3 regions of the Nocardiopsis oceanisediminis genome follow, and region 3 is predicted to be linked to each of the others. Evidence: predicted binding sites of a transcription regulator. Region 3 holds the regulator's gene; each other region holds the start of a gene.
The links. Region 3 encodes HrcA, which represses chaperone genes, less so after heat shock. Its sites were predicted from a motif close to TTGGCACTCTCNNNNNGAGAGTGCCAA; they were not measured.
Positions count from the first base shown of each region.

Region 1 (2,257 bases), 4.0 Mb from region 3:
GCCCGGTTCGACCAGGGCGGCCGCCCCGGCGTCGGCGATCCGCACCGGGACGGCGACCAGGCCGGCGCCGTAGTCGGCCGCGGGCGGGTCGGCGAACCGCGCGGTGGTCAGCACCTCGCCGCGGCGCACCGGGCCGGTCAGCGACCGCCCGGCGGGGTCGCTCTCCGCGGGCAGCGCGCCGTCCGGCACGGCGCCCCGGGGGAGTTCGCGCACGGCGGTGTCGGCCGCGCCGACCGGCGCGCGGGGCGAGAGGTCCCGCGCGGCGACCAGGACCGGTTCGACGGGTTCGGGGGCGGGGCGCAGCACCAGCAGCGCCCCGGCGAGGGCGAGTGCGGCACACGCGCAGCCCAGGGCCCCGCGGTGCCGGGCGACGGCGAGGGCCGGTCGGTACGGCATGCCCCGCAGGCTAGGGCGGCCGGGGCCGCGGCGGGGAGGGGCGGTTCCGCCCCTGTGGACGGACGGCCGCGGACGGGGCGCGGGCGCCCGGGGAGAGGGGCGTCCCGGCGGCGTCCGGACACGGCTGCGGCCGGCCCCGGGAAGGGACCGGCCGTGCGAGCAGGGCGGCGGGGAGAAGCGGGCAAGAGCTCTCGGCCCGCCGCGGGGGTCAGGCCTTGGCCGCCACCGGGGCGCTGGAGCCGCTGCCGGTGCTCTTCGAGGCGGCGCCGGAGGACGACGACCCGGAGGAGGCGGAGCCGCTCTTGGCGGAGTCGGAGGAGGAGTCCTTGGCGGCCGGCGCGGCGGAGTCCCCGGAGCCGGAGGGGGCCGACCCGTCGGAGCCGCCCTTCGACGACCCGGCGAGCACGGAGCTGTCCGAGCTCTTGGCGCTGTCGGTCCGGTAGAAGCCCGACCCCTTGAAGACGATGCCCACCGCGGAGTACACCTTGCGCAGGCGCCCGTCGCACGAGGGGCAGACGGTCAGCGCGTCGTCGCTGAAGCTCTGCACGACCTCCAGGGGCTCGCCGCACTCGGTGCAGACGTACTGGTATGTAGGCACGTGGTTCCTCCTTGCTGGCACTCTTGCCCGTCGACTGCCAAATAGTACGCGGTTGAGCAGCGGGGCCGCGACATCGGGGCCGCCGCAGCAGGGCGGCGGACCGCCGGTCGATGCAACGCGGCGGGAGGGCCCGCTGTTCCGCGGCGGCCGCCGGAGGCGGGGCCGGGGAGCCGGCCTCAGAGCATCCGCACCCCGCCACCGGGCGTGACGACCCCCTGTACCGGGCGGTCGTGCGGCTCCGCCGGGACCTCGTCCAGGAACTCCGTGTCGTAGATCACGCCGAGGGTGAGGGTGTTCGGCCCGACCAGGGAGAGCGCCCGGTCGTAGCAGCCCGCCCCCTTGCCCAGCCGCCGGCCGGCCCGGTCCACCGCGAGCGCCGGGCAGACCACCGCGGCCGCCCGCGCCACCGCGTCCGGGCCGTACCGCGGCCCGGTCGGCTCCAGCAGTCCGAACCGGGCCGGGGCCAGGCCGTCCGGCCCCTCGTAGGCGGCCCAGTCCAGCGCCCCGCCGGGGAGGAAGACCGGCAGCAGCACGTAGACGCCCTGCTTCCACAGCGCGGCGACCAGCTTGCGGGTGTCCGGCTCGGTGCCCACCGAGTAGTAGGCGGCGACGGTCCCGCCCATCGACAGCCGCGGCAGCACCGCGACCGCGTCGCGGATCGCCGACCCGGCGCGGTCCCGCTCGGCCGCGGTCGTCTCCTCCCGGGCGGCGAGCAGCCGCCGGCGCAGCTCGGCCTTGGGGCCCGGGGCCCGCGGGGCGGAGGGCCCGGATGCAGCGTTCATGGCGTCGAGTCTCGCAGAGGCCGCCCGGTGAGGGGGCGGGGAAGGGGCGGTGAACGCCGGGTGCCGACCGGCCCCGTTCTCCCTGGACACGGGGAGACGCCCAGGTCAGCCCACGCGCGGCGGCGCAGAGGCGGCGCCGAGGTGCCCTAGAGTTCGCTCATGATGGATAAGCGACACTCCCCGTCCGGGATCACCAAGGCCGTCGTGCCCGCCGCTGGCCTGGGAACGCGCTTCCTGCCGGCGACCAAGGCCACGCCCAAGGAGATGCTCCCGATCGTCGACAAGCCCGCGATCCAGTACGTGGTCGAGGAGGCGGTCGGCGCCGGCCTCGGCGACGTCCTGATGATCACCGGCCGGAACAAGCGCTCCATCGAGGACCACTTCGACCGGGCCTACGAGCTGGAGGAGGCGCTCCGGGCCAAGGGCGACGAGGAGCGCCTGCGCGGGGTGCGCGCCCCCAGCGAGCTCGCCCAGGTGCACT
Region 1 covers NZ_JAFMZJ010000001.1:1,372,455-1,374,711, forward strand. The annotation lists gene J0910_RS06190 (SAF domain-containing protein) at 1-396, opposite strand, end outside; gene J0910_RS06195 (FmdB family zinc ribbon protein) at 605-994, opposite strand; gene J0910_RS06200 (5-formyltetrahydrofolate cyclo-ligase) at 1,171-1,776, opposite strand; gene galU (UTP--glucose-1-phosphate uridylyltransferase GalU) at 1,936-2,257, shown strand, end outside.
Region 1: the regulator HrcA is predicted to act here: its motif matches at 1,009-1,035, upstream of J0910_RS06195 (FmdB family zinc ribbon protein).

Region 2 (2,257 bases), 1.0 Mb from region 3:
GCCTCCTTCACCTCGCCGTCCACCGACACCCACTCCGCGCGGGCGCCGCCGATCCGCTCGTGCGGGATGCCCGGCGCGGCCTTCACGCAGGCGGCCGGGGCGGCCCGGGCCAGCTCCTCGACCACGCCCCAGGGCGGGGAGTAGGCGTCCGGGTCGAACACCCGGCCGCGCGCGCCGCGCCGGGCCGGGTCGCAGAAGACCGCGCCGTACCGACCGGGCGGGACCGAGCCCGGCCCGGTGGTGCCGGCCTCCGCCCGGGCCCGGTCGGCCAGCCCCAGCGCCTCGATGTTGGCCGCGGCGACCGCGGCGGTGAGCGGGTCGGCGTCCACCGCGCGCACCCGCATTCCGGCCTCGGCCAGGGCCAGGGTGTCGGCGCCGATGCCGCAGCACAGGTCGGCGACCTCGGTGCCGGCCGGCAGCGCGGCGGCGAACCCGGCGGCCCGGTACCGGGCGGCCTCGATGCGGGTCGCCTGCTCCAGTCCGCCCGGGGTGAAGAACATCCGCGCGGCGCGCTCGCCGAACTTGGCCCGGGCCCGGGCGCGCAGCCGGGCCTGGGAGAGCGCGGCGGCCGCCGCGTCGGCGGGCGGCGCCCCCAGGCCGCCGGGCCCGGCCGCGGCGGCCTCCTCCGCGGCGGCGCGGGCCCGGGTCGCCGCGGCCAGCGGATCGCCCTCCGGCAGTGCGCAGACCTGTTCCAGCAGCCTCCTCCCAGCCGGTGTGAGCAGGCTCGAAAAGGCCGTGACCGGTTCGCTTTCCGGCAAGTCTTCCCCCTGTGACCTGTTGTTTGACGCACCCGGGCAGCCGGGCTAGTGTTCGGTACTGGCACTCTCGAAGGTAGAGTGCTAACCGCGACGAGGCCGGTCTGGCACCCGCGACGGCAGGCCGCCGTGGTCGCCCCTTTTGACAAGAATGCCGTTCTGCATCATCGAACCTGAAGGGGGAGGTCACAACCGTGTCGACCGCCACCAAGACCGTCCTGAAGCCGCTTGAGGACCGCGTCGTCGTCAAGACGCTCGAGGCCGAGCAGACCACCGCCTCCGGCCTGGTCATCCCGGACACCGCCAAGGAGAAGCCCCAGGAGGGCGAGGTCCTGGCCGTGGGCCCGGGCCGCTGGGACGAGGACGGCGACAAGCGCATCCCGCTGGATGTCAAGGTCGGCGACGTCGTTCTGTACAGCAAGTACGGCGGCACCGAGGTCAAGTACGACAACGAGGAGTACCTCGTGCTCTCCGCCCGCGACCTGCTCGCGGTCGTCGAGAAGTAGGACTCCCGTCCTGTCCGTCACCCCGTGACACCGCCCCGGCCGGCTCGATGCCGGCCGGGGCGTTCCTCTTCACCGGCCGACCGCCGGCCACGTACTTGCACTGATTGGGGAAACCCGAAGCCATGGCGAAGATCCTGGAGTTCGAGGACGACGCGCGCCGTTCGCTGGAGCGCGGCGTCGACCGCCTCGCCGACGCGGTGAAGGTGACGCTCGGCCCGCGCGGCCGCAACGTCGTCATCGACAAGAAGTTCGGCGCTCCGACCATCACCAACGACGGCGTCACCGTGGCCCGCGAGGTGGAGCTGGAGGACCCCTACGAGGACCTCGGCGCCCAGCTGGTCAAGGAGGTCGCCACCAAGACCAACGACGCCGCCGGCGACGGCACCACCACCGCCACCGTGCTGGCCCAGGCGCTGGTCCGCGAGGGCCTGCGCAGCGTCGCCGCGGGCGCCTCCCCGATGTCGCTGAAGAAGGGCATCGACGCGGCCGCGGAGAAGGTCTCCGAGGCGCTGCTGGACCGCGCCCGCGAGGTCGGCGAGCGCGCCGACATCGCCTACGTCGCCACCAACTCCGCCCAGGACGCCCAGATCGGCGACCTGATCGCGGAGGCCTTCGACAAGGTCGGCAAGGACGGCGTGATCACCGTCGAGGAGTCCCCCACCATGGGGCTCGCCCTCGAGTTCACCGAGGGCATGCAGTTCGACAAGGGCTACGTCTCGCCGTACTTCGTCACCGACGGCGACCGCCAGGAGGCCGTCCTGGAGGACGCCCTCATCCTGATCCACCAGAGCAAGATCTCCAGCCTGAACGAGCTCCTCCCGCTGCTGGAGAAGATCGTCCAGCAGAAGAAGCCGCTGCTGATCATCGCCGAGGACATCGAGGGCGACGCCCTCGGCGCCCTGGTGCTGAACAAGATCCGCGGCGCGCTCAACGTCGCCGCGGTCAAGGCGCCCGGCTTCGGCGAGCGCCGCAAGGCCATGCTGCAGGACATCGCGA
Region 2 covers NZ_JAFMZJ010000001.1:6,376,011-6,378,267, reverse strand. The annotation lists gene J0910_RS27755 (THUMP-like domain-containing protein) at 1-758, opposite strand, end outside; gene groES (co-chaperone GroES) at 950-1,261, shown strand; gene groL (chaperonin GroEL) at 1,384-2,257, shown strand, end outside.
Region 2: the regulator HrcA is predicted to act here: its motif matches at 817-843, upstream of groES (co-chaperone GroES).

Region 3 (2,257 bases):
CCGCTGCACTGCGGGCACGGCCGGGAGGTGCGGACCCTCCCGAGGAACGACTCCTGCTCCTGGATGATCTCGCCGTGCCCGTGGCACATGCCGCAGCTGGTGCGGGAGGTGCCGGCGGCGGTCCCCTCGCCCTGGCAGGTGCCGCAGAGCACCGCGGTGGGGAAGGCGATGTCCTTGGCCACGCCGAACGCGGCCTCGGCCAGGTCCAGTTCGATGCGGATCTTGATGCTGCGGCCGCGCCGCATCCGCTCCCGGGGGCTGCGCCGCGCGCGGGCCTGGCCGCCGAAGAAGGCGTTCATGATGTCGTCGAAGGGGGAGCCCGCGGCGCCGAAGCCGCCCGGTCCGAACCCTCCGCCGCCGGGCGCGAACGGGTCGGCGCCCAGGTCGAACATGCGGCGCTTCTCGTCGTCGGAGAGGACCTCGTAGGCCTGGGTCACCTCCTTGAAGCGCTCCTGGGTCTCAGGGTCCGGGTTCACGTCCGGATGCAGCTCCCGGGCGAGCCTGCGGTACGCCTTCTTGATCTCGTCCTTGGACGCGTCCCGGCGCACGCCGAGGATCTCGTAATAGTCTCTAGCCACTTACTACTGCCCCGCTAGTATCGAGCCGACGTACCGAGCCACCGCGCGTACCGCTCCCATCGTTCCCGGATAGTCCATTCGTGTCGGTCCCACGACGCCGAGCTTGGCCAGTGTCTGGTCGCCCACTCCGTAGCCGGCGGACACGATGGAGGTGCTTCTCAGGCTCTCATGGGAGTTCTCCGCACCGATGCGTACCGTGAGCATGGAGGGATCGCCCGCCTCCCCCAGCAAACGGATGAGGACCACGTTTTCTTCCAGCGCTTCGAGTACGTCCCGCAGGCTAGCGGAGAATCCCATGCCCGCGAGATTGGCGGTGCCGCTCATCACCACCTTCTCCTCGTGCCGCTCGACCAGGCTCTCCAGCAGGACCGACAGCACCGACGCCGCGAGCGGGCGATCCTGCGGATCGAGGGTCTCGGGCAGGTCGGCCACCGCGTCGGGGACCTCGTTCAGCCACTTGCCGGCCAGGGCCTGGTTGAGCGAGCGCCTCAGGTGCTCGACGGAGCCCTCGGAGACCCGGTCGAGACCGTCGATGACCCGCTGCTCGACCCTGCCGGTGTTGGTGATGAGGACCATCATGACCCGCTGCGGGCCGAGCGGAACCAGCTCCACGTGCTGCACCGACGACCTGGTGAGCGAGGGGTACTGCACGATCGCCACCTGCCGGGTGAGCTGCGCGAGCAGCCGCACCGTGCGGGCGACGATCTCGTCCAGGTCGACGGCCCCGCCGAGGAAGGTCTCGATCGCCCGGCGCTCGGGCGAGGACAGCGGCTTGACCGTGGACAGCCGGTCCACGAAGAGGCGGTAGCCCTTGTCCGTGGGGATCCGGCCGGCGCTGGTGTGCGGCTGGGCGATGTACCCCTCCTCCTCCAGCGCGACCATGTCGTTGCGGATGGTGGCCGGGGATACCCCCAGTGAGTGCCTATCGGCCAGCGCCTTCGATCCGACGGGCTCGTCCGTGGAGACGAAGTCCTCGACGATGGCGCGCAGGACCGCGAGCTTCCGGTCGTTCAGCACGCACTCACCTCCTGGCACTCCGTGGTCTTAAGTGCTAATTCTATGCCGCTTGGCAAAGCGGCCCTTGTCAAGCTCCTGGCCGGGCGTTGCCAGGGGCGGCCGGTACAGGCCGATCCGCTCTCCGGGTGTTGTACCTCACCGGGACGCGGCGGGATGATCCGGGCATGGTCCACCACCCCGCGGGAGGCCGTCCGACTCCGCCCCGGATCGACCCCTCCGAGCTCCGCCCCGGCCGCGCCCGGTACTGGATCGGCGGCGCCGCCATCGCGCTGGGCGGCATCGCCGGGCTGGTCGGGCTGGTGATCGGGGTCGTCATCGCCGCGCGGCCGCCGGACTTCGCCGGCCGGGCCGGACCGGGCGAGAGCACCTCCTTCGAGGTCGGCCCGGAGCAGGCCGGCTCCTCCTGGCCGCTCTACGCCGACGCCCCCGGCGCCGACCCCGCCTCCTGCTCGGTGGTCGACCCGGAGGGCGTCGACGTGCCGCTCGCCCCCTCGGCGGTGAGCCACAGCGTCCAGAACGGGGAGCAGTACTGGGAGAGCGTCGCGGCCTTCACCCCGCCCGACGCCGGCGCGTACACCCTGGGCTGCTCGGACGAGGCCGCGACCTACGCGGTCACCACGGGCGGCGGTGCCGCCGGGACCGGACCGGGCGTGCTGGGCGGC
Region 3 covers NZ_JAFMZJ010000001.1:5,378,131-5,380,387, forward strand. The annotation lists gene dnaJ (molecular chaperone DnaJ) at 1-578, opposite strand, end outside; gene hrcA (heat-inducible transcriptional repressor HrcA) at 582-1,595, opposite strand; gene J0910_RS23495 (hypothetical protein) at 1,760-2,257, shown strand, end outside.